Regions from separate parts of the Ectobacillus soli genome, predicted to be linked through region 1. Evidence: riboswitches for the same ligand, from Rfam matches in the RefSeq annotation. Region 1 holds a riboswitch; each other region holds the start of a gene.
What was found. Region 1 has a riboswitch for S-adenosylmethionine ahead of ACAN53_RS15765 (homocysteine synthase). Riboswitches for the same ligand answer to the same signal wherever they lie in the genome.

Region 2: linked by a shared signal. The riboswitch ahead of ACAN53_RS10040 (acyl-CoA dehydrogenase family protein) and the one ahead of ACAN53_RS15765 (homocysteine synthase) in region 1 are both predicted to bind S-adenosylmethionine.
Region 3: linked by a shared signal. The riboswitch ahead of ACAN53_RS10790 (YeiH family protein) and the one ahead of ACAN53_RS15765 (homocysteine synthase) in region 1 are both predicted to bind S-adenosylmethionine.
Region 4: linked by a shared signal. The riboswitch ahead of ACAN53_RS12325 (alpha/beta hydrolase) and the one ahead of ACAN53_RS15765 (homocysteine synthase) in region 1 are both predicted to bind S-adenosylmethionine.

The regions. Positions count from the first base shown of each region.
Region 1 is NZ_JBGJZM010000004.1:6,478-14,805, forward strand. It holds gene ACAN53_RS15755 (acyl-CoA thioesterase) at 1-294, opposite strand, end outside; gene ACAN53_RS15760 (AlbA family DNA-binding domain-containing protein) at 412-1,236, opposite strand; SAM riboswitch class I at 1,431-1,540, shown strand; SAM riboswitch class I at 1,642-1,758, shown strand; gene ACAN53_RS15765 (homocysteine synthase) at 1,848-3,137, shown strand; gene ACAN53_RS15770 (hypothetical protein) at 3,496-4,353, shown strand; gene ACAN53_RS15775 (hypothetical protein) at 4,505-5,008, opposite strand; gene ACAN53_RS15780 (hypothetical protein) at 5,041-5,358, opposite strand; gene ACAN53_RS15785 (hypothetical protein) at 5,891-6,211, opposite strand; gene ACAN53_RS15790 (hypothetical protein) at 6,567-6,893, opposite strand; gene ACAN53_RS15795 (glycosyltransferase) at 6,977-8,179, opposite strand; gene ACAN53_RS15800 (hypothetical protein) at 8,328-8,328, shown strand, end outside.
Region 2 is NZ_JBGJZM010000001.1:1,957,536-1,965,863, reverse strand. It holds gene ACAN53_RS10060 (NAD-dependent deacylase) at 213-932, shown strand; partial or broken gene ACAN53_RS18095 (GW domain-containing glycosaminoglycan-binding protein) at 1,083-2,297, shown strand; gene ACAN53_RS18090 (GW domain-containing glycosaminoglycan-binding protein) at 2,334-3,149, shown strand; gene ACAN53_RS10050 (DUF1572 family protein) at 3,195-3,734, opposite strand; gene ACAN53_RS10045 (O-acetylhomoserine aminocarboxypropyltransferase/cysteine synthase family protein) at 3,939-5,249, shown strand; SAM riboswitch class I at 5,358-5,478, shown strand; gene ACAN53_RS10040 (acyl-CoA dehydrogenase family protein) at 5,629-6,828, shown strand; gene ACAN53_RS10035 (LLM class flavin-dependent oxidoreductase) at 6,841-8,178, shown strand.
Region 3 is NZ_JBGJZM010000001.1:2,124,002-2,132,329, reverse strand. It holds gene ACAN53_RS10815 (histidine phosphatase family protein) at 1-188, shown strand, start outside; gene ACAN53_RS10810 (adenosylcobinamide amidohydrolase) at 211-906, shown strand; gene cbiB (adenosylcobinamide-phosphate synthase CbiB) at 908-1,867, shown strand; gene ACAN53_RS10800 (GHMP family kinase ATP-binding protein) at 1,870-2,718, shown strand; gene ACAN53_RS10795 (hypothetical protein) at 2,854-3,207, opposite strand; gene ACAN53_RS10790 (YeiH family protein) at 3,282-4,640, opposite strand; SAM riboswitch class I at 4,778-4,892, opposite strand; gene ACAN53_RS10785 (LysR family transcriptional regulator) at 5,076-5,975, opposite strand; gene ACAN53_RS10780 (MFS transporter) at 6,132-7,349, shown strand; gene ACAN53_RS10775 (TetR/AcrR family transcriptional regulator) at 7,447-8,328, opposite strand, start outside.
Region 4 is NZ_JBGJZM010000002.1:90,011-98,338, reverse strand. It holds gene ACAN53_RS12350 (GNAT family N-acetyltransferase) at 1-450, shown strand, start outside; gene ACAN53_RS12345 (peroxiredoxin family protein) at 491-1,000, opposite strand; gene ACAN53_RS12340 (NAD(P)-dependent oxidoreductase) at 1,094-2,026, opposite strand; gene ACAN53_RS12335 (oxidoreductase) at 2,576-3,628, shown strand; gene ACAN53_RS12330 (GTP pyrophosphokinase) at 3,838-4,533, shown strand; gene ACAN53_RS12325 (alpha/beta hydrolase) at 4,569-5,342, opposite strand; SAM riboswitch class I at 5,410-5,512, opposite strand; gene ACAN53_RS12320 (GNAT family N-acetyltransferase) at 5,831-7,369, shown strand; gene ACAN53_RS12315 (YitT family protein) at 7,481-8,328, opposite strand, start outside.

The sequences.
Region 1 (8,328 bases):
TAAGTTTTCAGCAGTAATTTTTACGAATACTTCCATAGAAGTTCTGCCTGTCCATGTTACATATGCTTCTAAGCAAACAGCATCGGCTTTTGTAATGGGATTTAAAAAGTCAACAGAGTCTGTGGATGCTGTCACCGTAAAATTTCTAGAATGTCTCGCAGCTGCTATAGAAGCAACGTCATCAATCATGTACATCAAGCGTCCACCAAATAAGGTATCATTATTGTTTGTATCATTTGGAAAAACACGACTTGTTTTAATAGATTTACTTTCTTTGCAATATTTAGGCTCCAATACATCTACACCTCTTTCTAATATAATGTAATATTAGAAAATTATAACATCTCTAATAATTATTTACAATATTTATGTTACTTAGCTATAGCATTTGTATGTTTAAGTAACAGATAATTAGTGATTTCTCTTTTTCATTGAAGGGTGCTCGATCTCAAAATGATCCAGAAGTGTGTTAACGACTACGGATACTTCAGCTATATGATTTGCTAATGTTTCAAGTTTCTCATTCGTATTGTGTGTTACAGAAGAAGTATCATCTGAATGGTTACTCACATTTTCAGCAATAGACGAAATATCGCTCAACTGACCGTGGACACGATGGCTAATGTCCTCTAAGTCTGCCCAAATACCTTTCATATTTTGATCTATCTTTTCCTTAATGCTCTCAAGATTTTGGTTTAGAATATTTACTTGGACTTTTGTTTGTTGTAAATTATCGTTTAACTCTTTCGTTGCGTTTTTAAAACGGTCAATAAACGCACTGCCTTGTAGCTCTAAGTACATATCTAATAGTTTTTCCGGTGTAATCGGATTGTTTCTTCCATCACCACGAATTTGATAGATTCCTTTGTTTGTACAATAAGGCTTATAGGGACCGCTCGGAATTTCGATTCGGTAAAACGGTTTGTCTGAATCTTCATTTTCTATAAATACTTCAACACCTACAGGAGGACGACATTCACCTGCTTTGGAGAGGAGCGTTAGTTTTTCTTTATCGCCAATTGGACATCCATAGATAGAACCATGCTGTTGTCCACTTGCATCTATTCCTTCATCGACGCCGACAAGAATCGTGCCTCCAACGGGAGAGTTTGCAAAAGCTACTAAATCTTCGGGTTTTATCCCCTTCATCTCTCGTTTAAAGTCAACATCGTATCCTTCTTCCTTACTTAATAAATGCATTGCTTTTTTACTTATAGAATGGGAATTGCCGGTCAATATAAATACCTCCTACGCGAGCGTCCTGCATTAAATATATGGTATCATATAGTTTTTTGACAGGTATAAATGTCTGATTCATTAATAAAAGGCCTTATTTCTATTCTATAATTGAAAATTAAAACGTCAATATTTCAAAAATATTTTGACATTTCTATTTTTTCAGTTTATAGTATATATCAATAACAGAATAAAACTTATCCAGAGCGGCGGAGGGACTGGCCCGATGAAGCCCGACAACCAGCATTTTTTTAGAGTGTAGTGGTGTCAATTCCAGCGGATTGCAAAATCGGATAGATAAGGGACGATAGCAAATTTTAATGCAATTTCATTGCTTATTAAAGTTAATTATGCTGCTTTCCTTATAGGAAGGCAGCTTTTTATTTTCAAAAAAATTGAATTTATTTCTCATCAAGAGAGGTTGAGGGACTGGCCCAATGAAACCTCGGCAACCTTCAGGGATATTTTTCTGAAAAGGTGCTAATTCCATCGCTTTGTTTAGTAAGAGGCGAAAGATGAGAGAGGGTAATCTTGCGTTTCTAGACCTCTTTCATCAGTTTTCAATGAAAGAGGTCTTTTTGTATACAAATTGAATTAGAAAAGGGGATATTATGATGAGTGAAAGAAAATTAAGCTTTGAAACATTACAAGTACATGCAGGTCAGGTTGTAGATCCAACTACAGGATCACGTGCTGTTCCTATTTATCAAACAACTTCCTATGTGTTTAATGATGCCGATCATGCAGCGAATTTATTCCAATTAAAAGAACCAGGAAACGTGTATTCAAGAATCATGAACCCAACGCAAGACGTGTTTGAAAAGAGAGTTGCAGAGCTAGAAGGCGGCGTAGCTGGACTTGCAACTGCATCTGGAATGGCAGCTATCTACTATTCCATCCTAAATGTTGCAAGTGCAGGGGATGAAATCGTAGCGGCAAGTACTTTATATGGTGGTACATATGAATTATTTCATTCAACACTTAAAAAAAGCGGAATCAATGTAACCTTTGTTGATCCAGATGATCCGGAAAACTTCAGAAATGCTATTACAGATAAGACAAAAGCACTGTACGCAGAAACAATCGGAAATCCGAAAATCAATGTATTAGATATCGAAGCAGTAGCAACCATTGCACATGAAAATAAGATTCCTCTTATCATTGACAATACGTTTGCAACGCCTTACCTTACACGCCCAATTGAATTTGGCGCGGACGTAGTTGTTCATTCTGCAACAAAATTCATCGGCGGACACGGAACGACAATCGGTGGAATCATCGTTGATGGTGGTACATTTGATTGGAGAGCAAGTGGTAAATTTCCTGACTTTACAACACCAGATAAAAGCTACAATGGTTTAATCTATGCAGATTTAGGTGCTCCGGCATACGCATTAAAGGCTAGAGTTCAATTGTTACGTAACACAGGTGCAGCACTAAGCCCGCAAAGTGCATTTAGCTTCCTTCAAGGTTTAGAATCGTTGTCACTACGCGTTGAAAGACATGTTGCCAATGCGAGAAAGGTAGTTGAATTCTTGAGTAATCATCCGAAAGTTGCATGGGTGAATTATCCGGAACTAGAAGGAAACCCATACAATGCATTAGCGAAAAAATATTTACCAAAAGGTGCAGGATCTATCTTTACATTTGGTATCAAAGGCGGAGCAGAAGCAGGAAAGAAATTTATTAATAGTGTTGAATTATTCTCACTTCTTGCAAATGTAGCGGATGCAAAATCGCTTGTTATTCACCCAGCAAGTACAACACATGCAGAGCTTACGGAAGAAGAGCAAAAAGCTGCTGGTGTTACTCCTGACTTAATTCGTCTTTCCATTGGTGTGGAAGGTATCGACGATATTATTTACGATCTACAACAAGCGCTTGAAAAAACAGTAGGGTAACAACTTATCTAGAGTGACATCGGCCATTCATTACTTTAGAATATACCCTTGTGTAAAGCGTCCTCACGTTTGTGAGGACGCTTTGTTTCGTTTTCTAAAATGACTTAAAAAAAGTCAAATGAAAGGAGGTAAAATAAGAGGTCTAGTAATCTCTTCAATATTACTTAACAACTTGTCTGCATATTTTGTATATTTCCTACAGATACCTAATTATAGTAACTTGATATATTTATCCCTTACATATAATTACGCATTGAATATAAATAGAAATGTACAAGTAATAATGTACAAATACAAAATGGAAATCTATGTATAGAATAAGAAGACTCAACGGTTTCCTTGAAAGGAGATTAATATTTTGTCTTTTCCAAATATCCCTAGTGTTACGCCGACGATTTCCCTTTCGACTAAACAGACAATTCCGTTGCTTTTGGCTTCCATTGCTTTTGAGGAATTAGCTCTAGCTCATATCATGAATGCGGAAGCAGAGAAGATTCAATTTGTTCTTGGAACATTACCTCCTCCTAAAACTACATTTTCTCCAGCAACTGTATCCATAACTAATCTTATTGATATTGATACAAGTGTTCAAAAAACTCTTCGTGATGTTATCAAGAAGGAAATGCTGCTGGAATTCAAATTTGAAAACGTACTAGATCTTATCGGAACATTACCAACATGTACGCCGGCAACAGCTTCTTTTAGCAATAACGCACCAATTACAAATATCGACCTCAGCAATACTATCCCATACCCATCAACGATTGACGTTGCAGGTTTACAAGGTTCTATTGCTAAAGTGACAGTTACTATTAATGACTTCTTCGATCCTAATAATACTTCACCATCACAATGTCATCTTACACTGTTAGTTGTCGCTCCTGACGGAACTGCAGTTCTTATCTTTGCGGAGGCAGGGAATAATAGTGGTAGTGGAGGTACTCCAAGCGCTACCTTTACAATTGACGATGATGCGGCAACGGTAATACCACAAAGCGGTCCAGTTCCTTCTGGTACGTTTAAACCAAGCGTCTATACTAACTTTAATTTAGATTCACCTGCACCACAAACAGCACCATATCCTACAACATTAAGCACATTTGTTGGTAAGGTTCCAAATGGTACATGGAGTCTTTTCGCATTTGATGAATTTGGCGGCCATGGAATGGAAATTCGTGGCGGTTGGGCATTAACGATTACTACTGCTTGTCTTTAGGTATTATCTTTAGAGAAAAAAGTTGCTCTAATATGAAATAGGATAAAGCTCAGATTTAGTAGATCTGAGCTTATTCAATTCCTTCGGTTCCTGAACGTATAGTAAAAATAAATGGAGCTTAAACAGTAACCAACTATTAAATTCTTCATCATTAAGATTTATTTACTAACCACACTTTAGAAGGGTCATTATTTTCCTTCCATTGATTAGGAGTCATAAAAAATTGTTTTCTTCTAGTTTCTAGATATAAAATACTTCCGATTGTTTCATCGATAATCTTGTAGTTCGGATGAACTTGTTTCAGTTTATTATTTATTTCACATAATAAATCCTTTGTCTTTAGGAGTCTCTCATCAAAATCCTCTTTGGAAATACGAGGTATTGCTTCTATTTGAGTATGAGGGCAAGTATGTTCGACAATATACAAAGTCTTTCTGAACAAAATCCCTTCTAAGTCCGCAATACGTTGTAGCATAGGAACAATATGAGCTTTAATGATTAATGCATCATCATTATTACATGTATTTTTAGTATTATATTTAATAGCAATCAATTCATCATGTACAGAATGCAAATACTTGTAAACAGAACGTTCCATATGGAAGATTGACCTTAAGGAAGATACATAGTTTTTTTCATCAAATAGATAGAACAACACCTTCCCCCCTTTACTCAAAAGAATATTTTTTATCTTGATGAGTGACATTCACAGCATAAACCATTTGGTATTAAGTCCAATACATTTTCAAACTTTTTTAATAATAGCCACTCTTTCATTAAGACGGTTTCAACAAATCTTGTTGCTTCTCTGTTGAATTGGAATATTTCACAGTTAGTGGGATCTGTTGGAAAATCCTTGCATTTTCCGACGAAAGCTTGCATTTTTTCGGCTTCAGCGTTCAAAAGATGTGATAAAGCAATTTCTTCTAATGCTATTGATTCCAATAAATCTATAACGATTTCGTTATGATCGGGGCGATGGGGCTCTGCGGGTATTGTTGGCATACTCAAGGTATTAGCACCCTCCTTTTTTCAATTTACTTTTTTATTTTATGTGCATCGCTTTTTTTTGTTACAAATGCCCTGTAAAAATATGAGCTTGTCTAAAGTATCGAATGTGTTACAATTTCCATTTATTATAAATTTAATCAGAAACATTTCATTCATGACTACATTAAAAAGTTTATTTTGAACATTTATATCGATATCAATAAGCTCCGATTATTAAACCACTGCCGAAATATATCTCCTTGAATATACCTTGGCTTTTGTCCATTTCATGTTTATACATGCACTCATATGATGATAATAGTTCAGAGGAAAGAAAAATTTTTACGAATTTACTAGCAAGGGGAGCTGATCGGGATATTTCAAATGAAACAACAGTTCAGGTGATCACTGATCCGAATAAAATGAGAATGGTAAATATCCCAAGTTGTATAGTAGCCCCAGAAACTTGTGACGATTAACAAGATGGAGTCGAAAACAGAAATTTAATGCTACATAGAAGGATATTTACTGTATTGTTTAAGTAACTCTATTTACGCTGCAGATTAATAAGCTCCAAAATATTTTCAAATTTGAATTGCAGTAACATTTCCTTTTTGATTACGTCCTGAAGAGTTTTTTGAACACTATTGTCTATTTCGAGCAGGTTGGATATAGACACAACTGGAGGAGAAAGTTTGGTCTGCGTGTGTAATGTTCCGAGAACAAATTGAATCTTTTCTGCTTCCGCATTCATGATGTGAGCTAGAGCCAACTCTTCAGTGGCAATAGAAGATAAAAGTAACTGTATAGCCTGTGAAGTAGTAATCGAGATAGTTGGTGTTATATTAGGTATATTTGGAAAAGACATCGTATCACCTCATTTTTTATTTAGTACTGTTTTAGTTTATTTTCACAGTACTAAGAATGATACAATTATTTTCCAGTACAAATTTTGTCCTCATAAATGTTTGCTTAGTTCAACTGCTATGAATGAAACAATCAACTTACTGTTTTAAATTTTTTTAACTATAGTTCATACAGATATGTACAGAGTTTCCCTTGTTGATACTTCAGTAGGTATTAAAGAAACCCTCTGTTCATCAGTCTTAATGTGGTGAACAGAAGGTAGGAAATTTTTAGATAGTAGAAATTAACATCCGATAGATAGTGGCAAATAATATCTTAGTAACAAGAGCTCTTGAAACTGAGATGATAGAAGTGTCTTAAGGTAATGGAGTGATCGATATTAATTCAAGGACATTGTCAAATTTAAACTGAAGTAGCATTTCCTTCTTGATTACATCACGAAGAGTTTTTTGAACACTTGTATCAATATCAATAAGATCAGTTATGGATACAGTTGTTTGAGAGAATGTAGTTTTAGGAGGAGGTAATGTTCCAAGAACAAATTGAATCTTTTCTGCTTCCGCATTCATGATGTGGGCAAGGGCTAATTCTTCAAATGCAATGGATGCCAAAAGTAATGGAATAGTTTGTTCTGTTTTAAGGGTAATAGTTGGCGTAACACTAGGGATATTTGGGAAAGACATTATATCACCTCACTTTCTTTCAGTTTCAATTACATTATATTGACAATTCTTATAAACGGCACGGCTTGTATGCCTATTTTTTATCACTCATTATTTTTAGGTATATTTATAGATAATATTGTAGTAATTAGGGTTTCATCATCACAGTCATCTGCTAATTGTCCGAAGAGGTCTTGGTTACTCATCTTTATCTTCCGCAAAGCATCTATAGGAGAAACGAATGATCTTGATAGTCTAGCAGCCTGTGCATAGCATTTTGCAGCTGATTCGATCTGTCCCAATTGTTCGAGACAGCATCCTTTATAATACAAAGCTTGAAAGCTACCAACTCCCTTTAAGGTGAGGTATTGTAAATTATCTTCACCCATTTCGAGGCAGTGATCAAACACTTCTATTGCTTCTTTGAACCATTTCTTGAAAAATAAGATTAACCCTTTATAAAAATGTAAATCTACATAATCTGGATAGAGCAACGTCACTTTTTCGATACTTGGCCATGCCCCGTCAATGCTCCCCGAACTAATTAATATAGCATACTTTAATCTATATAATAGAGAAGGAGGTGTGTTGAACTGTTTTAGAAAATCTAAAATGGCACGATTGATATAATCAAATGCCTTATCATATTGTTTTACACGGTAATATTCGCTTGCAATATGATAATGAATCCAAGGGTTTTGGTCTTTTTGTTCGAGTGCATCTTCTAGCATACTTAGATTACGTTCAAATTTCCGTTTACTTTTATTCACAGAATCCAAATACCCATAATGATATACTTTAATTGGTACTGTTTTGATTTCATTAACCTCTGACTCGGTAAGAACCTCCTTAACATTGAGCATTTCATGGATAGCGTACATAAATTTAAATCCTTTATGATTTTTGAAAAGTCGGGTGTGAGCCATATCGAACGTATTATTAGGATCTATATGGTCACCATAATAATTAACTAAGTGAATGGACAAAATATGGTCATGAGAATATAAAACGTCACGCAGCTTATATACATCAGAAGTATCTACCTCCTCATCTGCATCCAACCACATTATCCAGTCTCCTGTTGCGCGTTCCAATCCATAGTTGCGGGCAGCTGAAAAACTTCCGTTCCAGGGAAACTCGTACACCACTGCTCCAAATGATTTGCAGATTTCAACAGTTCGGTCTGATGACCCTGTATCGACAATAATAATTTCATCTACTACTCCTTTTATACTATTTAGGCAGTTCTCTATATACTTTTCTTCATCTTTTACGATCATACACAACGAAAGACTTCCAAACTCCATTATTTCTTTCCTCCTTATAAATCATTAAAAATCATTTCCTATAATATGAAGCTAATGTAACGAAAGTGATTTTTTGGAAACTTGTCCAATTTTGTTCCATATAATAAATGAATGAAATAAACCGCATTCACGTATGGGGAGGATACTGT
Region 2 (8,328 bases), on a different contig from region 1:
ACTTTTTTTTTAGAGAATTTCCGAATCGTATAGTTTTCAAAGCGGGAACCTAGCTTTACAAGGTAAGAGAGGAATTGTGTCCGCCAAGAGTTGCTGAATCGGAACACTTCAATAACTATCGGCAGATTCAAAATAAATTCATACGATCTTCAAAAGGATTATGGCTCATTCCATAGAACTACATACTACATATCAGAAAGGGGGAGAACAAGCTGCTCGCATCCTTATTAACGCATGCTACCTATCCAGTCGTCTTAACAGGTGCAGGTATGAGCACGGAATCAGGTCTTCCTGATTTTCGTTCGAGCCAAAATGCACTTTGGAAAAATCGAAATCCGTTAGAATTTGCATCTGTGCAGGCGATGCAAAACAATCGGCCTGAGTTTATTGCTTTTTATCGTAGTCGTATCAAAGCGCTTCGTGAAGTTCGTCCTCATCAGGGATATGAGATTCTTTCAAACTGGATACATAGCGGACGTGTGAAAGCGATTATTACGCAAAATGTGGATGGGTTTCATTCTCTATCAGGTTCCGGGCATGTTGCTGAGTTGCATGGTACGCTTCGTACCTGTCACTGTCACAGCTGCGGGAAAGTATATACGAGTAATCGGTTTACTGATTCAGAGGATTTAATTTGTGAATGCGGTGGCTTTGTTCGTCCTTCGGTTGTTTTATTTGGCGAGAATCTTCCTGAGGAGGCATTGTCTTTTGCAGAAGAGGAAAGCAGGAAAGCCGATTTGTTTCTTGTTTTTGGCACCTCTTTGGAGGTAAGTCCTGCCAATCTCTTTCCGCAAATTGCTAAGCGAAACGGGGCTTCGTTAGTCATTGTGAACCGTGAGCCTACACCACTCGATGCAATTGCCGATTTTGTCATTCAGGACCGGAATATCGGGGATGTTCTTCGCGAGGTAAAGCAGAATTTGTCTTTTTGAAAGAGGGTATCTTACTTTGTTTACCCTCTTTTTTTTGTGTCCTTTTTCCTTTCTACATAAACTGATAGAATAAAAGAAAAACCAAGATAGGATATTCAGGGGGAAAATAGATTGCAAAAGAGAAAGTCGTATTCGGCGTATCGTAAATTCGTGTTGACAGGAGGAGCCTTGCTGCTTATAGGGTTACCGGTTCAAGCAGCAGACAATCCTCCTATAACAAGCGTACAGGAAAACCAAATTGTTGCGTGGACGAGCGGGAATGGCATTTGGTCTCTGCCGTATGGATTATCAGGTGCTAGCTATGTTGGCCAGACGATTGATTATGCCGGACAAGAGGTTCAGCTTGTTCAGAAAATGACGGTGGGCACTGTGCTTTGGTATCAGTTTAGTATAAATGGGAAGGTGGTTGGCTGGCTCGATAGCCGGGCACTTAGCCAGGTAACAAATTTTGAAACTATGAATCAGGCAGAGGTAATGGGGGCGACGAATGGAAATGGCATTTGGTCGGTTCCATACGGCGTGCCGGGGGCGAATTATGTAGGATTAACGGATTTGTATGCATACCGAGATATTCAAGTTATCGAAAGTGCGATGATTGGAACCGTTCAGTGGTATAAGGTTAGCGTAGATGGACAGGTGATTGGCTGGGTGGATATGGCGGCATTAGTGCAAGCCGGTGAAGTAAAGGCGGTTAATTTTTCAATTGTGATGGGAAGTACACAAGGTAATGGAATCTGGTCAACACCGTACGGAGTGGTAGGCGCTCAGTATGTAGGAAGTACAAATGACTATGCCTATCAAACGGTTCAGGTAACCAAAACGGTAACAAGAGGAAATGTAACTTGGTATGAAATAACGAAGGACGGCAAGTCGATTGGCTGGGTGGATGGTCAGCGGGCAGTAACCGACTTAACAAATGTGAAGGATGAAAATCGTTCTGCTGTCATCGGTATGTCGACAAAAGGGGACGGAATTTGGAGTGCACCGTACGGCGAATATGGTGCGAGCTGGGTTGATGTAACAAATCGTTACAGTTATCAAAACGTGCAGATCGTGCAAAGTGCGATGAAGGACGGAGTAACTTGGGATAAAATCATGGTAGGAGGACACGTTTTAGGCTGGGTTGATGCCAATGTATTTTCTAATTCCGTGACGAATATGCAAAATGAAAATAAATCGGTACTCATTGGCAATGGAAATGGAAATGGTGTGTGGAGTGCTCCGTACGGGGAAATAGGAGCATCCTATGTTGGTTCTGCAAGCAATTATGAAAATCGCCTGCTGCAAGTGGTTCGGAGCTTAGACGTAAATGGGGTACATTGGCTTTTCTTTCAAGTCGATGGTCATGACGAAGGCTGGATTGATGAAAGAGCAATTTCTACAGCAACGGACGTTCATAGTATGAGTCAGGTCGCACATGTGTCTGCTGCTTCGGGGAATGCAGCTTGGTCGAAGCCATACGGAATGGCGAATGCTTCTTACGTTGGCGCAGCTAGTGATTTTGCAAATAAAGATTTAACGTTGCTTCTTTCTGCCACGTATAACGGGGTAACCTGGTATCAATTTGCACAGGGTGGCCGCACAGGCTGGCTTGATAGCAGAGTGATTAGTTTTGGCGGCGTAACGATTGCCGATCAATTGCAAACCATTGGTGACAATGGGCAGCTTATTCTAGTTACGGCATCTGGCTACGGTACAAATATAGCGCGCATCCGTACATTTGAACGCGACGGAAAAGGATGGAAGCCACTTCTTGATATTTCCGGCCACATTGGCCGCGACGGCTTTGCACCGCAAATGAGTGAATATGTCGTGGAGTCGCCAAGAGGAAAGTATTCCATTGGCACTGCATTTGGCCGCTACGGAAATCCAGGTACAAAATTGCCATTCCGTCAAATCACATCAGATGACGTTTGGGTTGATGATTCCAATAGCTCCCTCTATAACACATGGCAATCACGAAGTGCAACAGGTGGACAGTGGAGCAGTGCCGAAAATATGGATATTCCTGCTTACAACTACGGATTTGTAATCAACTATAATACAAGCAGAACCCCCGGAGCAGGAAGCGCAATCTTCTTCCATGTCTCTAGTATGTACACGAATGGCTGCACGGCTACGGATCAAAATGATGTGATTTCGATCTTGCAGTGGCTCGATCCTGCGAAGAATCCGGTTATTATTCAAACGCCGGACGGGGAGATTGGAAATTATTAAAGAAAGCGAAATGTGGCCACTGAGCATCATTCAGCGGCCTTTCGCTTACTTCGACTGATGTTTCTCAAGCATTTGTTGTAAATATTCTTCGGACTTTCCTTTTGGAATACTCAGGCTATCCCAATCTCCGCCTTTTATTTGTTTCCCGATATAAACGATTTGCCCGACATGGTAAGCGTAATGAGCGATTTGTATTTCAATCGCTTCTATTACAGGGTGTTTTTCACCGCGAATGGTCACATTCCTCATTAAATCGATTTCTTCTAAATGATTTAATGTTTCAAAAAGAGTGTTCCACCCTTTTTCTAAAATAGTAGTCAATTCCGATTTCGATTTGATCGTATCGACAAATTCTTCCTCGCGATTCCGGTTTGGTTTCTCGCCATCTGCGTGTAAGAAATCGGTCCATCTTGAGATCATATTGCCACTTACATGCTTGACAATCGCAGCAATGCTATTTGATTCCTTATTCGCTCTCCAGTGAATATCCTCTTCTGATACTTGCGCAATTGCCTTATCTCCTAACTCTTTTACACTTGCAAATCTATCTTTCACAATTCGTAAATACTCTGTTTCCATCTTCATCGAATCCACTCCTTTTCAATATACGTTTATTTTCATCATAATGTACGCTGCTCTTGGTAGGCAATAACTGGACCTTAAAAATGGTTGATTTATCCATAGAAACAACGTATGATTGAAAACAAATAAAACTACTGTGAATACATGGGTATATGAAAATGAATCAGATTTTTTTGAAAATTCAATAGGTATAAGGAGATTTTTATTATGACAGAAAACCAAAAAAATTCCCATCGTTTTGATACAATCGCCCTACACGGCGGTCAGCCTGTGGATCCGTTCACACGTTCGAGAGCGGTGCCGATCTATCAAACTACCTCGTATTTGTTTGAGGATACCGACCACGCGGCAGATTTATTTAAATTATCCGGCGAAGGATACATTTATTCCCGAAATGCGAATCCGACAATCGATGTGCTAGAAAAACGACTTGCTGGACTAGAAGGTGGTACGAGTGCGTTTGCAGTATCATCTGGTCAAGCTGCAATTGCGATTGCCATTTTGACACTTGCGAAGGCTGGGGATGAAGTTGTTACAACAAGCGCGTTGTACGGCGGTACATATGTGTTATTTGCCAAAACATTCAAGCGTTTTGGTGTGAACGTTCGGTTTGTTGATGGAAGAGATCTTGCTGCGATTGAAGATGCGATTACGGATAAGACGAAGGCAGTATATACGGAAACCATCGGAAATCCGAGTTTGCAAATTGCCGATATACGCGAGTTAAGTGAGATTGCCCATAGTCATAATATTCCGCTCGTAGTGGATAATACATTTGCCTCGCCATATTTGGCACGACCTTTTGAACACGGAGCAGATATCGTCGTGCATTCGATCACGAAGTTTGTCGGGGGGCACGGTACGTCCATTGGCGGTGCCATTATCGATTCCGGAACGTTCCCGTGGGATAACGGAACGTTTCCTGAGTTTACAGAACCAAACCCGAATATTGGAAATCGTTCGTTTTTGGAAGCGGGAAAAGATAAAGCGTTTATTACAAAGGCACGCTTTGAGCTTGGGCATGATTTAGGGGCATCCCTGTCGCCATTTAACGGTTGGCTCTTTATTCAAGGACTTGAATCGCTTCCTGTCCGCGTGAAGCAGCATGTCTCTAATAGCTTGCAAGTAGCAGAATTTTTAGAGCAACATGAACAGGTGGAATGGGTCAATTACCCGAGCCTACCAAGTGATTCGCAATATGATCTTGCTAAGCAGTACTTGCCTAAAGGAGCCGGATCCATCTTTAGCTTTGGCATTAAAGGGGGACTTGAGGCAGCCAAAACGTTTATTAATTCAGTTAAACTTCTGTCCCATGTTGCCAACGTAGGGGATTCCAAAACGTTGGTTATTCATCCAGCAAGCACATCTCACGCTAGATTGTCTTCCAAAGAGCAAATCTCAAGCGGCGTCTTTCCAGAGCTTGTTCGAATTTCCGTCGGGTTAGAGGATATTGAAGACATTCTTGCAGATATCGAGCAAGCACTAACTGTAGCAAGAAAGCTTGTTTCTAGCAAATAAAAAGCATGAACAATTGAAATATTCGAAAAATTCATTGTGAACTTTTTAAAACAATGATACAATACATTTAATTCCTATTAATCAAATAAAATTAGTTTAATATTTTGTTTCTTATCAAGAGAGGTTGAGGGACCGGCCCTTTGACGCCTCGGCAACCAGTATTAATATTTTTTATTATTACCACGGTGCTAATTCCTGCAAGTTATGATGATAACTTGGAAGATAAGAAGAAGAGCTGTATACTCACAACCTTCTTCTTTTGGAGAAGGTTTTTCTGTTTGACTAGCGTACTTCTGGAGATATATTGTTTTAATTCAGTGTTTTTATATATGTATACTTATATATTTGTAAGAAGTGCATAAAAGGGGGACAACATGCGATGAGTAGTGAATATGTAATCCGAAATGATCGCGATGCAAAACTTGTGGAACATGCCGATCGAATTGCAAAGGAAATCGCGAAAACGGCTGCTAAATATGATGAAACGGGCGAATTTCCATTTGAACATTTTGAAATTTTACAAAAAGAGGGATTTTTGAATTTTACCATTCCTAAGGAATATGGCGGAGAAGGTCTTTCTCTCTATGAAATCTTGCTTGTACAGGAGCGACTAGGAAAAGCTTCAGGTAGCACTGCTCTTGCAGCGGGCTGGCATTTGATGACGTTTTTTAGCTTACGTTATTTCCGTCCGTGGAAAGAGGATGTTTTTGCTAGGATTTGTAGGGAAGCGGTCGAGGACGGCTCACTTTTAAATGTGTATGCAACAGAACGGGCGACGGGAAATATTGTACGCGGCGCGAATCCATCAACAATCGCGAAGAAAACAGAAGGCGGTTATATCATAACGGGCCGGAAAGCATTCGCAACGCTTGCACCGATTGTGAAGCGTTTTACGGTAATGGCTTATATCGAAGAAGAAGATAAAGTTGCTGAATTTTTAATTGAAAAGAATGAATCGGTAAAGGTTATTGAGACGTGGAATACACTTGGTATGAGAAATACAGGTAGTCATGATATCGATCTTCAGGACGTATTCGTGCCAGATGAAGCGTTACTTGCGTATTCAGAAAAGGGCGTTCCGAACCGGTTTAATGGGCTAAGTAGCGCATATACGTTGCAGATTCCAGCCATCTATCTTGGAATTGCAACTGCTGCAAGAGATTTTATTTTGGAATATGCGGATTCGCGCTATTCACCAAGCCTTGGTGCAGTTATTTTAGAAGCACCTCACGTTCAGGAAAAGCTAGGAGAAATCGAAATTCTGCTTACCTCTTCCCGTTCGCTCTTGTACGGTCTGGCTGAAAAGTGGGATCAAGAAGAAAAATGGCGTGACAAATTAAGCAATGAAGTAGCGGTGACGAAATATGTACTTTGTAATAACGCAGTACGCATTGTAGATTTGACGATGAAAATAGCAGGTGGTCATGCCTTATCTAAGGATTTACCACTTGAGAGATATTTCCGCGATGTGCAATGCGGTCTGTATAACCCGCCACATAACGATATGGTTGTAAGACAACTTTCAAGTTCCGCCATCACAAGTTATCGCAATACAAAAAAAGAATTTCAGCTTAGCTAGGAGGAATCATACATGACGAAGCAAAAGCAAATGCATCTTGGTGCTTTTATGACATCTTATTTGGGTCATCATTTAGCAGCATGGCGCTATCCAGATACAAAAACAGAACAAGTGACGAGCTTCAGTTTATATAAAGAAATTGCGCAGCTTGCCGAGCAAGGGAAATTTGATATTTTATTCATTGCCGATGTACTTGCTCACAATGAAGAAGACATTGAATTTACACCGCAAATTCGCTTTGAGGCTACGACAATTATGGCTACACTTGCCGCTGTCACAAGCAAAATCGGGTTAGTTTCTACCTTATCATCAACCTACAGTCATCCATTTAATGTAGCAAGATCATTTGCAACGCTTGACCATATGAGCGGTGGGCGCGCAGCTTGGAACGTTGTGACAACGGCCCACGATCATGAAGCTGCAAACTTCGGTCTTGATCATCAGTTGGACCACAAGCTTCGTTATGAAAAATGTGCGGAGTTTGTCCAGGTTGCAAAAGATCTATGGGATAGCTGGGAAGATGACACGCTACTCTTTGATCGCGAAAAAGGCCGTTTTCTCGATGGAAGTAAAATTCATCCCATCAATCATGAAGGAAAATACTATAAAGTAAGAGGTCCGCTTAATATCCCGAGACCACCGCAAGGACACCCGGTGATTTTCACGGCAAGTTCTTCAGAGGATGGAAAGCAATTTGCTGCTAAGCATGCGGATGCATTCTTTACCATTGCTCCTGATTCCATTGCAAAGGCAAAAGTGATTTATGATGATATGAAACAACGTGTAACAAGCTTTGGCCGAGATAAAGATCAATTTTTAATCATGCCTGGCGTCGTACCAATCGTAGCAAAGACGCAAAAAGAAGCAGAGGAAAAATATGAGCATTTTCAAGAATTGATTTTGCCAGAGCTAGGCATTGGCTGGTTATCCCGCTATGTTGACCATGACTTATCTCAATATGCACCAGACTCCTTTCTTCCTGAACTGAAAAATGTTGACCAAGTAAACGGAGAAAAAGGCCGCTTTGAACTACTAGCCGAGCTATCCAGAAAAGAAAATTTAACAATCCAACAGCTAGGTCGCTTCTTTGTTAAGGGGCAAGGACATTTGTTCTTATACGGATCCGGTGATGCTGTAGCGGATAAACTGGGAGAATGGTTCCTAAGCGGTGCATGTGATGGATTTAATGTGAAATTTCCGTACTTTCCAGGCGGCGTAAAGGACTTTGTAGACTTCGTAACTCCTGAATTGCAAAATCGCGGGTTGTTCCGTACAGAATATGAAGGGAATACACTACGTGAGAACTTGGGATTGGATTTTCCGAAGGTTGGCGGGGTAGTGAGAGTTTGATAGAGAAAGGGGAATCCAGAAGTCTGGATTCCTTTTTTTTTGATAGTTGAAAATAGTCGATAAAACGAAAAAGTCGCTGATTAATTATCCGTGACATAAGCATGGAGAGGATAAAGTGCAAATGTAGAAGTCGTCTTTAAAATAGGCTGT
Region 3 (8,328 bases), on a different contig from region 1:
CATTGTTACATAAAGAGGAAACCATTCTTGTTGTAAGCCATGGAGGTCCGATTCGTTGGTTTCTTAGTAAATGGGTACAACAGAATGAAAACGAGTTTTGGAATGTGAAGGGAATCAAACTTGGCAAAGGGATTATAGTAGAATTTGATACACAAACACGGACGTTTCACTCCGTGCGTGACATATAGCAAACTGGGTAAGGAGAACATCGTGCAACCATTTCATGAGAAACACTTTTATCGTTCGGCGGTTTGGCCAGAATTTGAAATTTATAAAAAAGACGATCGTATCATCATGCAGCATCCTTCGGTATTGGAAGTATTCAGTAGCGCAGTTTATGGCGGAGGGCTTAAGCGAGCAAGTCACTTTGTTAACTGGAAGGTTCCCTTTGATTTTGATGTAAGCGATCCGGTTTTGCTAATGAAACAAAAACTGAAGGAATGGGAATGTCCTGCAGAGCAGTCGATTGGGTTGCAAACTGCAGCAAACATTCTGGATGCATCTATTCAAGAGATGAACGGAGATGCATTCCGGATGATTTGTTGTGTAACGGCAGGAGTTGGAAATAGCGCAAGAGCTGGTACAAGACGGGAAACGTTTTCTGCTTATCAGTGCGGTACGATTAATACATTTCTTTTCATTGATGGCAACATGACACATGCAGCGATGATAAACGGCATTATTACGGCAACCGAAGCCAAGGCAGCGGCCATGCAGGATTTACATATTACAGATGAAAATGGCAAGATTGCAACAGGAACTACGACAGATAGCGTTGTACTAGCCGTGACACAAAATAAGAACGAACCAACCCATGCATTTGCCGGAACTGCTACGACAATCGGTAATGCCATCGGCTGCCAGGTCTATGATGCCATATACGAAGTACTAGGGCGGGAGGATTAAGATGCTAGTTCATGGAATAGAAATCGTCATTGCATATATCATTGACCGCATCGTCGGAGATCCGCGGTCCTTGCCCCATCCCGTCGTCTGGATTGGAAAGGCAATTCGATTGCTAGAATCAGGGATTCGCAGAGTTGTGAAAAAGGAAAAAGCATTAAAAGCAGCTGGTCTCTTATTTCCGATAATCATCGCAGGCGGTGTGTACGGAATTATTACATTGCTGCTATATGGTCTCGGATTATGGAATCACTGGCTGGCAATCGTCGTAGAAATTTGGCTCATATCTACAACGATTGCAACAAAAGGTCTTGGAGATGCAGGACTTGAAGTATATCATCATTTAAAAGACGGTGATTTCACAAAAGCAAGACATAGTTTGAGTATGATAGTTGGCCGTGATACTGAGAGATTAGATGAAGGAGAAATTTCACGAGGAACAGTGGAAACGGTCGCGGAAAATATCGTTGATGCAATTATATCTCCTCTTTTCTTTGCGCTACTTGGCGGTGCTCCGCTTGCGATGATGTATAGAGCGGTCAACACCCTCGATTCGATGGTGGGCTATAAAAATGAGAAGTATCAGAATCTTGGCTGGGCTTCTGCTCGCCTCGATGATGTACTCAATTATATTCCGGCACGATTGACGATTTTATTTATGCTGCTTGCCTGCTGGATTCGAAGACTGGATGTACGTGCAGCACGGCGTATGGTTGTGCGTGATGCCAAGGGTCATCCGAGTCCAAATAGCGGAATACCCGAGGCTACGATTGCCGGGGCACTTCATATTCAGCTTGGCGGAACGAATTACTACGGAGGAATAGTCTCTCACCGCGCGAAAATGGGAGATCCGGAGCGGCTAATTCAGAAACAGGACATATTGGCTACAATCAAAGTGATGAAGCTTACATCTACGATTTGTGTGCTCGTCTGTTTGCTTGTTGCAATCACTATGGGGTGGTAAGCATGAAAATGGGTACAGGAAGCTGCTTTGGTACATTTGGAGAGCTTGTGCAAGGGGTGCATCAGGAGCGCCCTTTTTTAATTACACTACCTATCCCGGCCTTACAAAGCAGGGCGGTATTTATTCCAAATGACAGAACGGATATAACAGGACCAAGCTTTTATAAAAAAGCTATTTTAGCGTGTAAATCCCTACTGCAATGCTTTGAAATCACAAGTGGCGGTTGTCTATATATGGATTCTAATATTCCTGTTGGAAAAGGAATGGCAAGCAGCTCTGCAGATCTTATTGCCAGTATGAAGGCGGTAGCCGCAAGCTATGAGTTACCCGTATCAGAAGAGATCCTCTCTATACTTGCTAGCAGCATCGAACCAACCGATGGTGTCATGTATGACGGGATAGTTGCCTATGATTATAAAAGTGGTCGGCTACTAGAATCATTCGGTCAGCTCCCACCTTGCAGGCTAATAGGTATCGATACAGGCGGAACAGTAAATACCATCGCCTTTAATCAGCTACCAAAATCGTATACAAATGAAGAGAAGCAGCAATGTTCTAAAGCTTACCATCTTATACGAGAAGGAATGAAATCACACAATCTTTCCGATATTTTTCGAGCTAGCACGATGAGCGCAGCAATCAATCAGCGGTTTTTACCTAATCCTTATTTTCATACATTTTTTCGATTACATGAGACGTATGGAGGAGGTATTGTTGTGGCACATAGCGGAACGATGATCGGATTATTAATTGCGTATGATTGTCCGTATTGGAGAGAAATCGAGAAAGAAGTTAAGGGAATAGAGGGGGAAGAAGTTACGTTATATTCGTTTATTATCGGAAAAAAGTGAATATAGAGTAAGTGGAATCTTTTTTTGAATTTGCCTCTAATCTCGCTATGTAAGGGGAGTAAGACCCCGCTTTAAGGCATAAGAGAAACCTTAAAACGGGGAAACTGCCCATAAAATAGTCGAAACATTTCTTCTTTACAACATACCCCATTTACGTTCATACTCAACTTCTAAAATATAATTTTTGTCCGTATATCCATGTTTATGCAATACTTGAACGGCATCACTAAAATCATAATCGTCCGTTTCCATCACAATGTGATCTTTTTTCCACAAAACGCTCCAACTATCATGTGCTGCTGTCAATAAACGTATCATATTAGAAATGTCACCTAGACGGAGTGACAAGGCTGTGTTCCAGTCATCAACTATTTCTGCAGCACTTGATTTAACAAAACGATCCTGTCTTCGAAAACTACGCAAATCATTTGAAAGAAAATGAAAAATAAAGCAGGTTTTGTGATTACATACTAATTGATCTTTCAACACGATCTAACCATCTCCGTTCTCTCATGGCGTTTCATCTACAGGTATTAGTTTGCTGTTCTTACATTACGCTGGAATTACAAACCTGCCCAGTACGATCCTAGTATCCAGATGGACAAAATGTAACCTAAAATAACGTTTACTATCGCTCCAGAACTGAATGCTACAAAGGGTTTCCATCCGACAGAAGTTAAGTCTTTGAACCTCGTTGTCAAACCAATTGAAAGGAAAGTGAATGTGAAGACCCATGTTCTTAATTCCTTAATCGGTGCAATGACATTCGTGTTAATGACTTTTCCTTGAGCAGCAGAAACACTAGCAATAATAATTGTCAGAAGAGCAGAAGCGATGAAAAATCCAATCACAAATTTAGGGAATCTACGCCAAATTTGCGTTTTATCAGCTTTTTTCCCCTCTTGTTTATTTTCCCAATACGTAATTGATATAAATGCAAGCACAAAGCTCCAAATACCTATGAAAATATCGCGGCCAACCACTTTAACTAACGTAAAAGATGTTAAAGCTTTATCGCCAAATGAGCTGGCAGCCGTTATTCCTGCTGCATCAGCAAATTCTGATGTACCAATCCATGCTCCGGCAGGACCTGCAGGTATGCCTAAAGCTTTAATAATGAATGAAAGAATAAAAATCATTGCAACTGCCCAAACAACAACAAGAGAAATGGCAACGGAAACATGTTCTTTCTTGGCCTTTATGGAACTCCCAACCGCAATGGAGGCTGAAACACCGCAAATCGAACCACCGGCGCCAAGGATGGAAGCGAATTTTTTATCTAATCCTAATGCTTTTGTCCCAACAAAATAAATAGTAAAGAATGTAATGAGAGCAATAATCGTTGCTTGGATGAAGGCAACAGGTCCAGCTTGCACAATTAAAGTGAAGGGCAATGTTGCACCGAGAAGGACAATACCGACTTTGACATAAAGTTCTGTACGGAGAGACGTTCCAAACCATTCCGGTATCGGAACAATATTTCCAATAATCAGCCCGATTGCTAAGGCAACTAACGGGGCCTCTAAATTATACTGTTGTGCCCATTTCCAGCCGCTAAAACTATTAATTAGTACACTTAAAATGAATAGTACAATAAATCCTGATAAAAACTTCTTCACATTAATTTTCAAAAATGATGCTGCAATGCTAAACACTACTGCCAATGTTATAAAAAGAAGAAAAATATTACCGGCACGCCCGCCAAGAGCTTTCGTCAATGCAGAAAACTCTGTCCATTTTGGAATTTGCGCAGTTACTACAGACAGTGAATTTCCTAATCCCCATAAAACTACGGCCAAGACGACAAGCAATAATCCAATCCACACAGACCACCAATCCTCACTGCGAATGAATGCTGAACCACTAGCTTTTTTCGTATTAAGTTGTTCTTGCACTTCTGTAGTTGATGATACTTCTGCCATTTTCCCCACCCCTTTTGATATGATGAATAATAAACAATGAATCTCGAATCTGACAGACTGCGACTCTCTTTCAGCGAATAAAAAAGTCTTCATTCTGGCTGAAAGAATGAAGACTTAGCGAATTACCCCGATGCGCCTCCTTATCTTTCAGATTGTAAATATACATCTGCTGGAATTAACACCATACATGCTGACAAACATGCTGGTTGTTGGGCTTCACAGGGCCAATCCCTCCGCCACTCTTGATAAGAAATATTCAATTGATAATTATAGTACTCCCTCACATATACCATGTCAATAATTAAATCAAATTATTTATATGTGTTTAGTTTTATTTAGGCGTGGTAAAGCCATCATCCGAGTTTAAAAGGTTTCTTTTATGAACTCTGTGAGGAAGTACATGAACTGAATTGGAGATTTCGTATTACACGATGATTATACCTCTACATATTCTAAAAACTTCTTTATCAATCTGTATTGCGTGTTATTTTGCGAGTGTATCCAACCAAATGAAATGCTTGAGTCTATATTATAATCAGCCAAGGGAATAGCTACGATTCGGTGGCTTTCTACATAGGGGTCGTCTTTTAACATCAAACTGGATAATAAACTAATGCCTAGCCCTTCTGATACGGTTCTTTTAATTACTTCCGTATTCGTAGTCGTAAATATTACATTTATGGGTCCTTGCTTTTTTGTAATATATTCCACTACGTTGTCCCAAAAGCTCCCGTTGTATATGACAAAGGGATAATCTACGATGTCCTGTAGCAGTAGTTCTTTATTAAAAGCGAGCGGAGAATTATTAGGGACAATTACTTTAACTCCCCATTGATAATGAAATAATTGAGATTTAATTTGTTCTGGAAGTCCTGCTTCTGAATGTTTATTTAGGCCAATAAAACCTAGGTCCACATCATGTTGATTTACTCTTTCAATAATTTCTTTGCTTTCCATTTCGATAATCGTCACGTTAATCTGTGGAAGATCTTTTTTAAATTGGTAGAGTGCTTGAGGTAAGACATTCATAAATAAGCTAGGGATCGTAGCAATTCGTAATTCTCCAATAAAGGAAGAGGTTAAAGAGTGGACTTCCTCCTTCATTTCATTGACTTTTTTTGATATTTCCAGCGCTTTTTTAATAATGCTTTTTCCTTCTTCGGTAGGAATGGTTCCAAAGCGAGAACGTTTAAATAATGAAATTCCGATTTCTTTTTCCAATAAAGAGATCGACTGACTGATCGCTGATTGGGACACATGCAGGTTTTGTGCAGCAAGAGACATGGATTTCGTTTTCACGACTTCCTTTATATACTCCATCTGATCAAAATTCATAAGTAAGGCCTCCTATTTTTTTAATATAAGTAATTCTTATATTAACATTAAAAATCGTTGTTTTACATTTCGAAAAATTATATTTAAAATGGGATTCATCAGTTCATTTTATCAAGACGAAATAAATAATCAGTTGTTAAAACAAAGGGGAAAAAAATGACTAGGGAAAAATTATGGACGAAAGATTTTATTATTGTTTCTACCATTAACTTTTTTGTAACATTGATTTTTTACTTATTAATGGTAAGTATTTCGATTTACGCTGTAGAAACATTTCATGCGAGCACGAGTGAAGCAGGACTTGTTACAGGAATCTTTGTTATTGGGGCTCTATTTGGGAGACTTTTCACGGGTAGAATTATCGAAAAGAAAGGACGAAAAAAAGTTCTGCTTGTAGGATTGCTTTTTTTCACTGCTACTACGTTGTTTTACTTTGGTGCAAATACTTTGTTTTTCTTACTGATGAATCGCTTCTTGCATGGGATTGCATTAGGGATAGCTAGTACAGCTACGGGAACCATTGTAGCACAAATTATTCCGTCATCAAGACGTGGTGAGGGAATTGGGTATTATAGTTTAAGTGCGATTATAGCAACGGCTATTGGTCCATTTTTGGGTCTATATTTAGTTCAGCATACAAACTTCCAAGTTATTTTTATATTTTCTGTAGTTATAGGAGTTTTAAGCTTAGTTTCTACATCCGGTTTAACACTCTCTCTTAAGGAAGCCTCTAAACATACGGCAGTAGAAAGTGATGGTTTAACAATTAGTAGCTTTATAGAATTCAAAGCTCTTCCAATTGCAATTGTTACGTTATTTGTAGGTCTCGCCTATTCAGGCGTTCTTTCTTTTATTACGTTCTATGCGAAAGAGTTACAGCTGGTAGACGCAGCTAGCTTTTTCTTTATTGTTTATGCAATAGTCGTTTTCCTATCAAGACCAGTTTCCGGTCGATTATTTGATGTGAAAGGGGCTAATTTTGTTATTTATCCGGCTCTTATTATCTTTGCAGGAGGCATGTTCCTTCTCAGCCAAGCGGAACAGGGATGGACCTTGCTGCTAGCAGGGGCAATTATCGGCCTTGGGTATGGAAACTTTACCTCTTCAGCACAAGCAGTTTCTGTAAAAGTAACGCCGCCCCATCGCTTAGGTTTGGCTACATCAACCTATTTTATTTTTGTTGATCTTGGCTTTGGAGTTGGGCCTTATGTATTAGGGTTCCTTATTCCTTATACAGGATATCGAGGTCTTTATATGACAATGGTGGCTATTATCCTATTCTGTATCATACTTTACTACTTTATGCATGGAAAAAAGGAAAAACAGTTGAAGCGAGGAAAAGTGGTTTTGTCTGAAGCAAATCCGAGTGTTTAAATGCAGACGATAAAAAAGAGATGACAAAAAGGAATGATTTCCTTTGCGTCATCTCTCCCGCGTTAAAGCGGTGAAAGCTAATTTATCTCCTATTTGATTAGAAATAGGCTTCCACAGAAGCTGATAATTCTTGTAAATCGGACTCTAGTACCTTTTGCTTCTGCATATACAGTAATAATCCTTGGACAATATGTTCACGTGGTTCTTGCTGTGTTTGACTAAATTCATGTTCAATCGCATCTAATGAAAGTACCAATTTATCCCGTTGCTTTTGGCTTATTGTGAGTGAGTCTATTACATCACGTATACGGGAAATGATAAGAATGATTTGTTTATGGCACTCTTGTTTTTCTAACGCTTCCACATGAAGAAAGTTCTCCATTAGGTATTCATTCAACAGTGGCTTCTCATCTTTAGTAAAGCTGACAACAATTGCATCCATGCGACGCATTAGGAAGAAAATTACTTCCTCTGGTGTTACTGGCTTTTGGTCAAATACGATGTAAGATATGTATTCCCTCAACATTCCTTTTAATATAGTCGCGCAGTCTAGTGCATAAAGCGATATACGGTCTCCGTACACCTTGATAAGACGTCGGTGAAGCCAAGTCAACAATTGAGCTCGTACCTTAAATAGAAGTTGACGAATTAGCTCGTTTTCACGTAACGTTTGTTCCTGCATCTGCAATTGAGTGAAGTCTCTATGCTCAAACGAATGTTCCAGAAGTGCTTGTAACTGTTTCATAAACTTTGTTTTTTCATCTAAGTTCTGGTTCGTAATTACATTCAATTTCTCATTCAGCAGTTCATAATGATGCTTGATACAGGAGAGGATAAGTTCCTCTTTAGAATTGAAATAATTATAAAAGGTACCCTTTGACATACCACTCCGCTCTACGATTTCCTGAATGGATGTTGCAAGGTATCCCTTCTGACTGAACAACTTTGTTGCTTCTGTGATAATTTCTTTCTTGCGTGT
Region 4 (8,328 bases), on a different contig from region 1:
ATTGTAGATTTAAAACCATGGCTCGGGTTTGCTCATGATGAACAATCCGAACAAAAAGCAGAGGAACATATACGCGAGGCAGTTATTCGGTATAGGGAGTGTGAGGATTTACGTTTGCTCGTTTTTTTAAAGGATACGGGTGAGCTCGTTGCTTCCTCTGGTCTTCACCGTATTGATTGGAATGTACCGAAGTTTGAAATCGGGTATTGGATTCGTTCATCAAAGAGTGGGCAAGGTTTTATGACGGAGGCGGTAGAAGGAATTACGCAAATGGCCATGCAGGAGCTCGGCGCAAGACGCGTGGAAATTCGCTGCGATTCAAATAATCAGAAAAGCCGGCGCATTCCGGAGCGGCTCGGGTTTACGCTTGAAGGTATATTACGGAATGATGCTGTTACCGCAGACGGAACGAGTCTTCGTGATACATGTATATATGCGAAAATACAATGACAAAGGGAGCAGGCTGGTTTGAGCCTGCTCCCTTTGTCATTTATTTCGATTTTAATTGCTTTTTAATGTATTGTACAACCTTGCGAAGCTCAGTTGCACTTGGACGACCAAATGGGCTTGTTTGTCGTTGTTGATATAATAGTTTGCCGTTTTCATCGACGAGGAAGTAGGCTGGTTCGCCATGAATGCCGTGGTCTTCATACGGTGCATCCTCACCGTGATAAAATACATCGTATGCCTTGAGTGCCTGCAAGCCTTCGTCTGAAAGTAGAGGGAATGTTAGCTTTAAATCATCTGTCATTTTTGCTAGGTTTTCTTGTGTATCCGTTGAAATCGCAATAATTTCTACGTTTCTACTGTCGAAGAAACCTTTGTTTTCTTGCATTTCTGTTAAATCATGCACACAGACCGGACACCAAGAGCCGCGAAAGAAAATAATAAGATGCCAGCTGCTATCAGCCTTTTGCTGTTCTTCAAATGAATATACTTCACCATTTGCTGCTGGGAGTGTAAAGTTTGGTACGATATGGCCTAGTTGAAATATGGACATCATGCTTCCTCCTTGCATTTTATTTATAGATGTATCATCCAACTAGTAGCTTACCATATTTTTCTTTTTGATAGGTGCGTTACGCCTTGCTTGTTATTTTATTTCCGTTTTTTCTCGAGGTTTGCCATCTGCTATATTAATGCCAGCTGCATTTTGATAGAGCGTACTAATAACTGATAAATCTTTTTCACGGAATTCTTCATTATTAAATAGGCTATAGAGCTCATGCGCAAGATTGCCCATAAAAAGCGGAACGCCTTCTTCTTTTCCTAAATCGCGAGCTAGTCCGAGATCCTTGAACATAAGCTTTAAAGCAAATTGCGGATCATATTGATTTTGCATGACGGTTTTTGGTAGCCAGTTTTCTAGGGCATAATTGCCGCCAGTTGATTGTAGAATAATGCTGCGAAGTGTTTCTGCATCTACACCTGCTTTTACTCCTACTGTTAACGCTTCGGACGTGATGGCAGTAATAGCCGCAAACATCATATTGTTACATAGTTTCGCTACCTGGCCCGTTCCAAGTGCACCTGTATAATAGACAAATTTTCCAAGTGTATGTAACACATCTTCACATTCGGAAAAAAGATCCATTTCACCGCCAGCCATAATCGTTAACGTACCATCGGTTGCACGTGCAGGTCCGCCGCTTACCGGTGCATCTAGTACACGAATGTCATATGTACGAAGTTCATCCGCTAATGTCCGAATGCCGCTATGGGATACCGTACTCATATTTAATAGAATGGTAGGACTCTTTACCATACTTGCAATACCAAATTCGCCAAGTAGCATTTCTCGTATTTCAGGAAGATTCGGAAGCATGGAAATCATCATGTCTGCGTTTTCTACGAGTTCTTCTTTCGACGAGGCAATGGCAGCACCTACTGCTTCTAAGCGCTGCGCTGGTTCCATGCGACGATGAGGCATAATTGTAACCGAATAGCCTGCCTTAAGCAGTATATTTGCCATCGGTTCGCCCATATTTCCAAGCCCTAAAAATGCAATTCGTTTTAATTCCTTCAATGAAATCCACTCCTAGTATGATTTTTTCTACTGTACCGACTTTTTGATGGCTATTGCAAGAAAATAGCCTAGATTACTTTACAAAGCCTAATGAAATAGGCGGAATGACCATTTTAAAATAAGTATTAATCTATATTATACCTATACTTTTGTTAATATTTATCTATTTATGGGATATAATCTCACAATAAATTTTTATAGTCTATTTTAAAATTATATTTTATAAAATTTTAAGTTTTTTACTTGGATTTTGTAAGGGAAATCGATACGCTGAGCGTAAACAGGGGATGGAGGATTGCTATGCTGCAACGAGAAAGATTACAACGGATTATGGGGATGCTAAAGAGTAAGCCTATGTGAAAAAAAGAGATGATTCAAGCAGGTAACAGATCATTCGAAATTTCAGAAGGTATTTTTACATACAGTAGAAAGTTTACAAAGTATTCATGTCGTCATTACGGACGAAGCACCGCCAGTAGAATTACAGGAACAACTAGAAACATATGATGTAAAACTGATTATAGCAGATGGAACGGAGGAGGAAATGAAATGAATGCAATTAAAGTCGGTCTAATCGGATATGGATTTTCAGGGGCAACCTTTCATGCACCGTTTTTACGTGTGTTAGATGAATTTGAGCTAGTAGCTATCATGTCGAGTGATGCTATGCGGGTTCACCGTGATATGGGAAATGTCAGGGTTGTTTCTACAATCGATGAAATTTTGCAAGATGATTCAATTGAGTTGGTTGTCATTACGACGCCGAATAGCCTGCATTATGAAATGGCAAAAGAAAGTATTCTACATGAAAAGCATGTCATTGTAGAAAAGCCAATGGTTATTGAACCAAGTGAGGCAGTTGAATTAATTTCACTTGCAAAGAAGAAAGGTGTAATGCTCAGCGTGTATCAAAATAGACGTTGGGATAATGATTTTCTGACGATAAAAAAATTAATACAAAAGGGTATAGTAGGAGAAATTACGACGTACGAAGCACATTTTGATCGTTTTCGTCCTCATGTGCGTGATCGCTGGAGGGAAAAAATAGGTAAGGGAGCAGGTATGTTATATGATTTAGGCTCACATTTAATTGACCAAGCCTTGCATCTGTTCGGGATGCCACAGTTTGTGATGGCCGATGTGTTCGCCCAGCGAAAAGGCGGGGAGGTCGATGATTATTTTCATATTATAATGGGTTACGAAAACTTACGTGTTGTACTTCATTCCGGATCCATTGTAATGGGACAAGGACCAAAATTTCTCATACATGGTAGTAAAGGAAGTTATATAAAGTATGGGCTCGATATACAGGAAAGTAAGTTAAGAGCTGGAGAAAACCCGTTGGGTAAAGATTTTGGTAAAGATGAACCGGATATGTATGGGCGACTGATAACAGAAGAGGACGGGACGATGACGGAGCAACGAATCGCAACGGTGCAAGGCAATTATGCAGCCTATTACCAGGGCATTTATGAGCATATACGCTTTGGAAAATCGAATCCAGTTACGGCAGATGACGGCTTACAGACGATTACAATTATCCATGCAGCTATGCAAAGTAGTCGGGAGCGCCGTACGGTTACGGTTTCTAGGTTATCCTAAGAAGGGATCATCAACTCGTTAGGGATGCGATTACTAAAATCCTGCAAGAGAAAGAATGATCCGTACATACTAGCAACAATGTGACGTTAAATTAGCGGATTTTGCAATGAATTTGTCATGAACTATTCATACAGATTTCATGCAAAGTTCACTGTATTCTGATACAGTGAAAATAGTATCAGAAAATAAGAGAAAAGGTGATACCTGTTATGCAACACATCATTCAAGATCAAATTGCAGAATGGACAAATTTCTTATTTGTATATAAATTTGCGTTAGATGAAATGGATACGAAATTAACGATTTTAAATGAAGAATTTCAATTTGTACATCAGCACAATCCAATCGAACATATTAAATCAAGAATTAAAAGCCCTGAAAGCATTGTAAGTAAGCTAGAACGGAAAGGACTTGCTATTACAGTGGAGAATGCGAAAGGGCATATTCATGATATCGCTGGTTTTCGTGTCACATGCTCCTTTGTTTCCGATATTTATAAAATTTATGATATTGTTCAGGGTCAAGATGATATTAAAGTGTTACGTGTAAAGGATTATATTAAGCATCCAAAGCCAAATGGTTATCAGAGTCTGCATCTTATTGTGGAAGTGCCAGTGTTTCTTTCCACACGAACTGAGCATGTGAAGGTGGAAATTCAAATTCGAACCGTAGCGATGGATTTCTGGGCAAGCCTGGAGCATAAGATTTATTACAAATTTGATCAAACAGTTCCGAAACATTTGACTGACCAATTAAAAGAGACCGCAGAAATGATTCAATATTTGGATGCGAAAATGAAACGGCTTAAAGAGGAAATGGATGAAATAAAAGATAAAGATCGGAAAGATCGGAAAGATTCGTCTAAGAAGAAGGTCAATGAAGGTTCTCTTCTTAGTCTTATGTAAAAAAACGAGCATCGGATTATTCCGATGCTCGTTTTTTAGACAGTGGATGCCTTGTAGGAAGTAGGAAGGCTTAATTTTCCTTCGATAAATTGTGTGCAGTAGTTTACAATCTTATCTTTATCGAAATCCATGGAGGCAACGTGATATGAATTTGTTAAAGGTATGAATTTTTTTTGTGAAGAGCCGATGGCATCATAGACTTGATATGCAGAATGGGCTGGTACGACATGATCTTCTTCTGAATGCAATAGCAAGACGGGACAATGAACCGAGGAGAGTCTTGCTTTCGCAAATGGAATGAGACGAAGGAGCTGCAAAATGGATGAAACGGGAACGGTATCATAGACGATTTCATACACAGAGGAATCTTTCATATCGGGAGCTGATTCGTCAATATATTTAGGCGAATTCGTAGCATCATAGACTTCATAGCACGGAACTGAGAATGCAGCATTAATACTGATAACGCCAGCACATGTATGGGATTGGGCAAGCGTGAGGGCAAGAGTGGCGCCCATGGATTGTCCGACGATATAAATAGACTTACAATGTTTTGCAAGGAATTCATATCCTTCTTCAAGGCTTCGAATCCAGTCCTCATAGTAACATCGCTCCAAATCTTCGTAATGCGTACCGTGTCCTGCTAATCTAACACCTAACACCGTAAATCCTCTTTCCGCAAGCCTTTCGCCAACGTATCGCATACTTTGCGGTGTACCATTAAATCCGTGTGAAACTAAAATACCAATTTCATTGCCTTTAAAGAAAAACGGTTCTGCTCCTGGTAGTATAGAATAGGATTTCTTCAATGTACATGTCTCCTTTTTAGTAAAATAAAAAACCCTTCCTGCATTTGGTTGCAAAAAGAGTGGTACCATTTTATCAACCAAAGCATCTGCTTTGCTGGTAGAAGCACCTTTCCTAGGGGAGGTTGCTGTGAAGTCATCAAGCCAGATCTCTCGTTCACTCTTGATAATATATACAGTTGTATTTTTAATTCCAATCGGTTTAGTTTGTTTTTATTATCCTATCATCTCGTGTCAGTAAAGTCAACATAGGATAAAGGTATATAAAGTAATTTTATCCCGTATTAAGAAGGCTTTTGAACCCCGCGGTGAGAAGTTTCACTTTATGCTCGTGGTATTTTGATTATAAACGCATGGTTGTAATTAAAATTGTAGTCATATGATTCGTCTCATAAAATCATAATAGGTAAAATGAGGTATACTACTAAGTGTAAACCGTATTTATAATAGAGAAATTATGAAAGAGAACGGAATAAAAAGGAGTTCATAGTATGTCCGATCAATTAGATTTAAAAAAGTTTGAGAAGAAAATTTTAATTCGAAATATTGAGTATCGAGATATCGATAGTATTATTGCCATGCAGGCTTCCTGCTTTCCTGGAATGGAGCCATGGACAAGGGCACAATTGGAGAGTCACTTGGAACATTTCCAAGAAGGCCAATTCTGTGCAGAGTTTGAGGGAGAGATTATTGGTTCTTGCTCTAGCCTGCTCATTAACTTTGATGAATATGATGATCGTCACACATGGGATGATATTACAGATAACGGATATATAACGAATCATAATCCGGATGGCTATAACATGTATGGAATTGAGGTTATGGTACATCCTGCCTATCGTCGCATGAAAATCGGGTATCGATTGTATGAAGCACGTAAGGATTTAGCTCGTCGCCTCAATTTAAAAAGCATAATTATTGGGGGACGGATCCCCAATTATCATAAATATTCGGATACATTATCTCCAAGAGAATATGTTGATGAGGTTATTCTGCACAAAATATACGATCCTGTTTTATCGTTTCAAGCATTAAACGGCTTCACGTTAATGCGGATTAACCCAGGATACTTGCCCGATGATAAGGCATCGAAGCGATACGCCACATTAATGGAATGGAATAACGTAGATTATCAGCCGAATACGAAGCGCTATTATAAAACATCGTTTCCCGTGCGGATTTGTGCGGTCCAATATATGATGAAGCAAATTCATTCCTTTGATGAATTTGCAACGCAAGTGGAATACTACACAGGTGTTGCATCTGATGCAGATTCTGATTTTGCCGTATTTCCAGAAATCTTTACGACGCAGTTGATGTCATTTATGCATGAAAAAGCCCCTAGCTTAGCGGTGCAACGAATTACAGAGTATACCGAGAGTTATATCAGTTTGTTTACAGATTTAGCTGTAAAGTATAATGTTAATATTATTGGTGGCTCTCATTTTGTCGAAGAGGATGGGAAAATATACAATATTGCCTATCTGTTCCGCCGAAATGGAACGATTGAAAAGCAATATAAGTTACATGTAACACCTAATGAGACAAAATGGTGGGGCATTAGTGAAGGTGATGAGGTAAAAGTATTCGATACGGATTGTGGGAAAATTGCGATCCAAATTTGTTATGATATCGAATTTCCGGAGCTTGCACGTATCGCAGTTGATCAGGGGGCACGAATTATTTTCACACCATTTTGCACAGAAGACCGCCAAGGGTATTTACGTGTTCGGTATTGCTCCCAAGCACGAGCCGTCGAAAATCAAGTATATACGGTTATTGCAGGGACAGTAGGTAACCTGCCGCAGGCTGAAAATATGGATATTCAATATGCACAGTCCGCCATTTTCTCCCCATCAGATTTTGAATTTGCACGCGACGGTATCGTAGGAGAATGCAATCCAAACATTGAAATGGTAGTAATAGGAGATGTAGATTTAGAAATTTTGCGGAGACAACGACAATCTGGTACAGTTCGTCAGATAAAGGACCGCAGACGTGATATTTATTCCCTTCAGTATAAGAAGTAAGATGAGGAATAAAACAAAGAGACGATTATCTAGCATCTTGTTCTGTTAAGATGTTCTAGATAATCGTCTCTGTTTATACTATGATAGTAGTAATTACCTTACAAATCTCCCTTATACTCGTTTAAAACGTCCCACTACTTCTACCGTTTCTGTAATATTAATAAATGCAGTAGGATCTACTTGGCGGACAAGGCGTTTTACCTCACCTAATTCGTACCGAGTTATAACTGTATAGATTACTTTTTTAACATGATCTGTATAGGCTCCAACAGCGTCTACCATCGTAATGCCGCGTATGCATTGATTAAGTAATGCTTGTTTCACATCTATGCCCTGCTCCGTTACAATCATAACAGTAAGCTTAATATGCTTGGTATGAATGGTATCGGTAACTTTCCCTACTACAAATCTACTAATTAACGTATATAGTGTAATATCCCATCCAAAAATAAATCCAGCAACCACTAGAAGGAAGCAGTTGAATATAAAAATAAGCTCACCTATGGATACATCTTTGTTTTTTGCCAAAATCAATCCAATCACATCGAAGCCGCCTGTAGAAGAAGCGTAGCGGAAAACGATACCAGTGGATGCTCCGCATAAAATACCACCAAAAATGGATGAGAGTAAAATATCATGGGAAAGCTGTTGTACAGGAATAACTGCCATGGCAATAGTTGATATCACAATAAAATAAATGGTTAAATACGTAATTTTTTTTCCTAAGTATTTGTAACTTAAAAAGAATAAAGGTACGTTTAAAATTAATATTAATGTTCCAATATTGTAATGCGCTACGTATCCGATAATCATTCCGATTCCCGCAAAGCCACCACTAATCATTTTGTGAGGAATAAAAAACATATTCATCGATATCGCATATAAAATAGATGCAATAAAAATGACAGCTAGTTGAATAATAAGCTCTGCGTGTCTTGTTTTCAGGATAGGTGCGGATA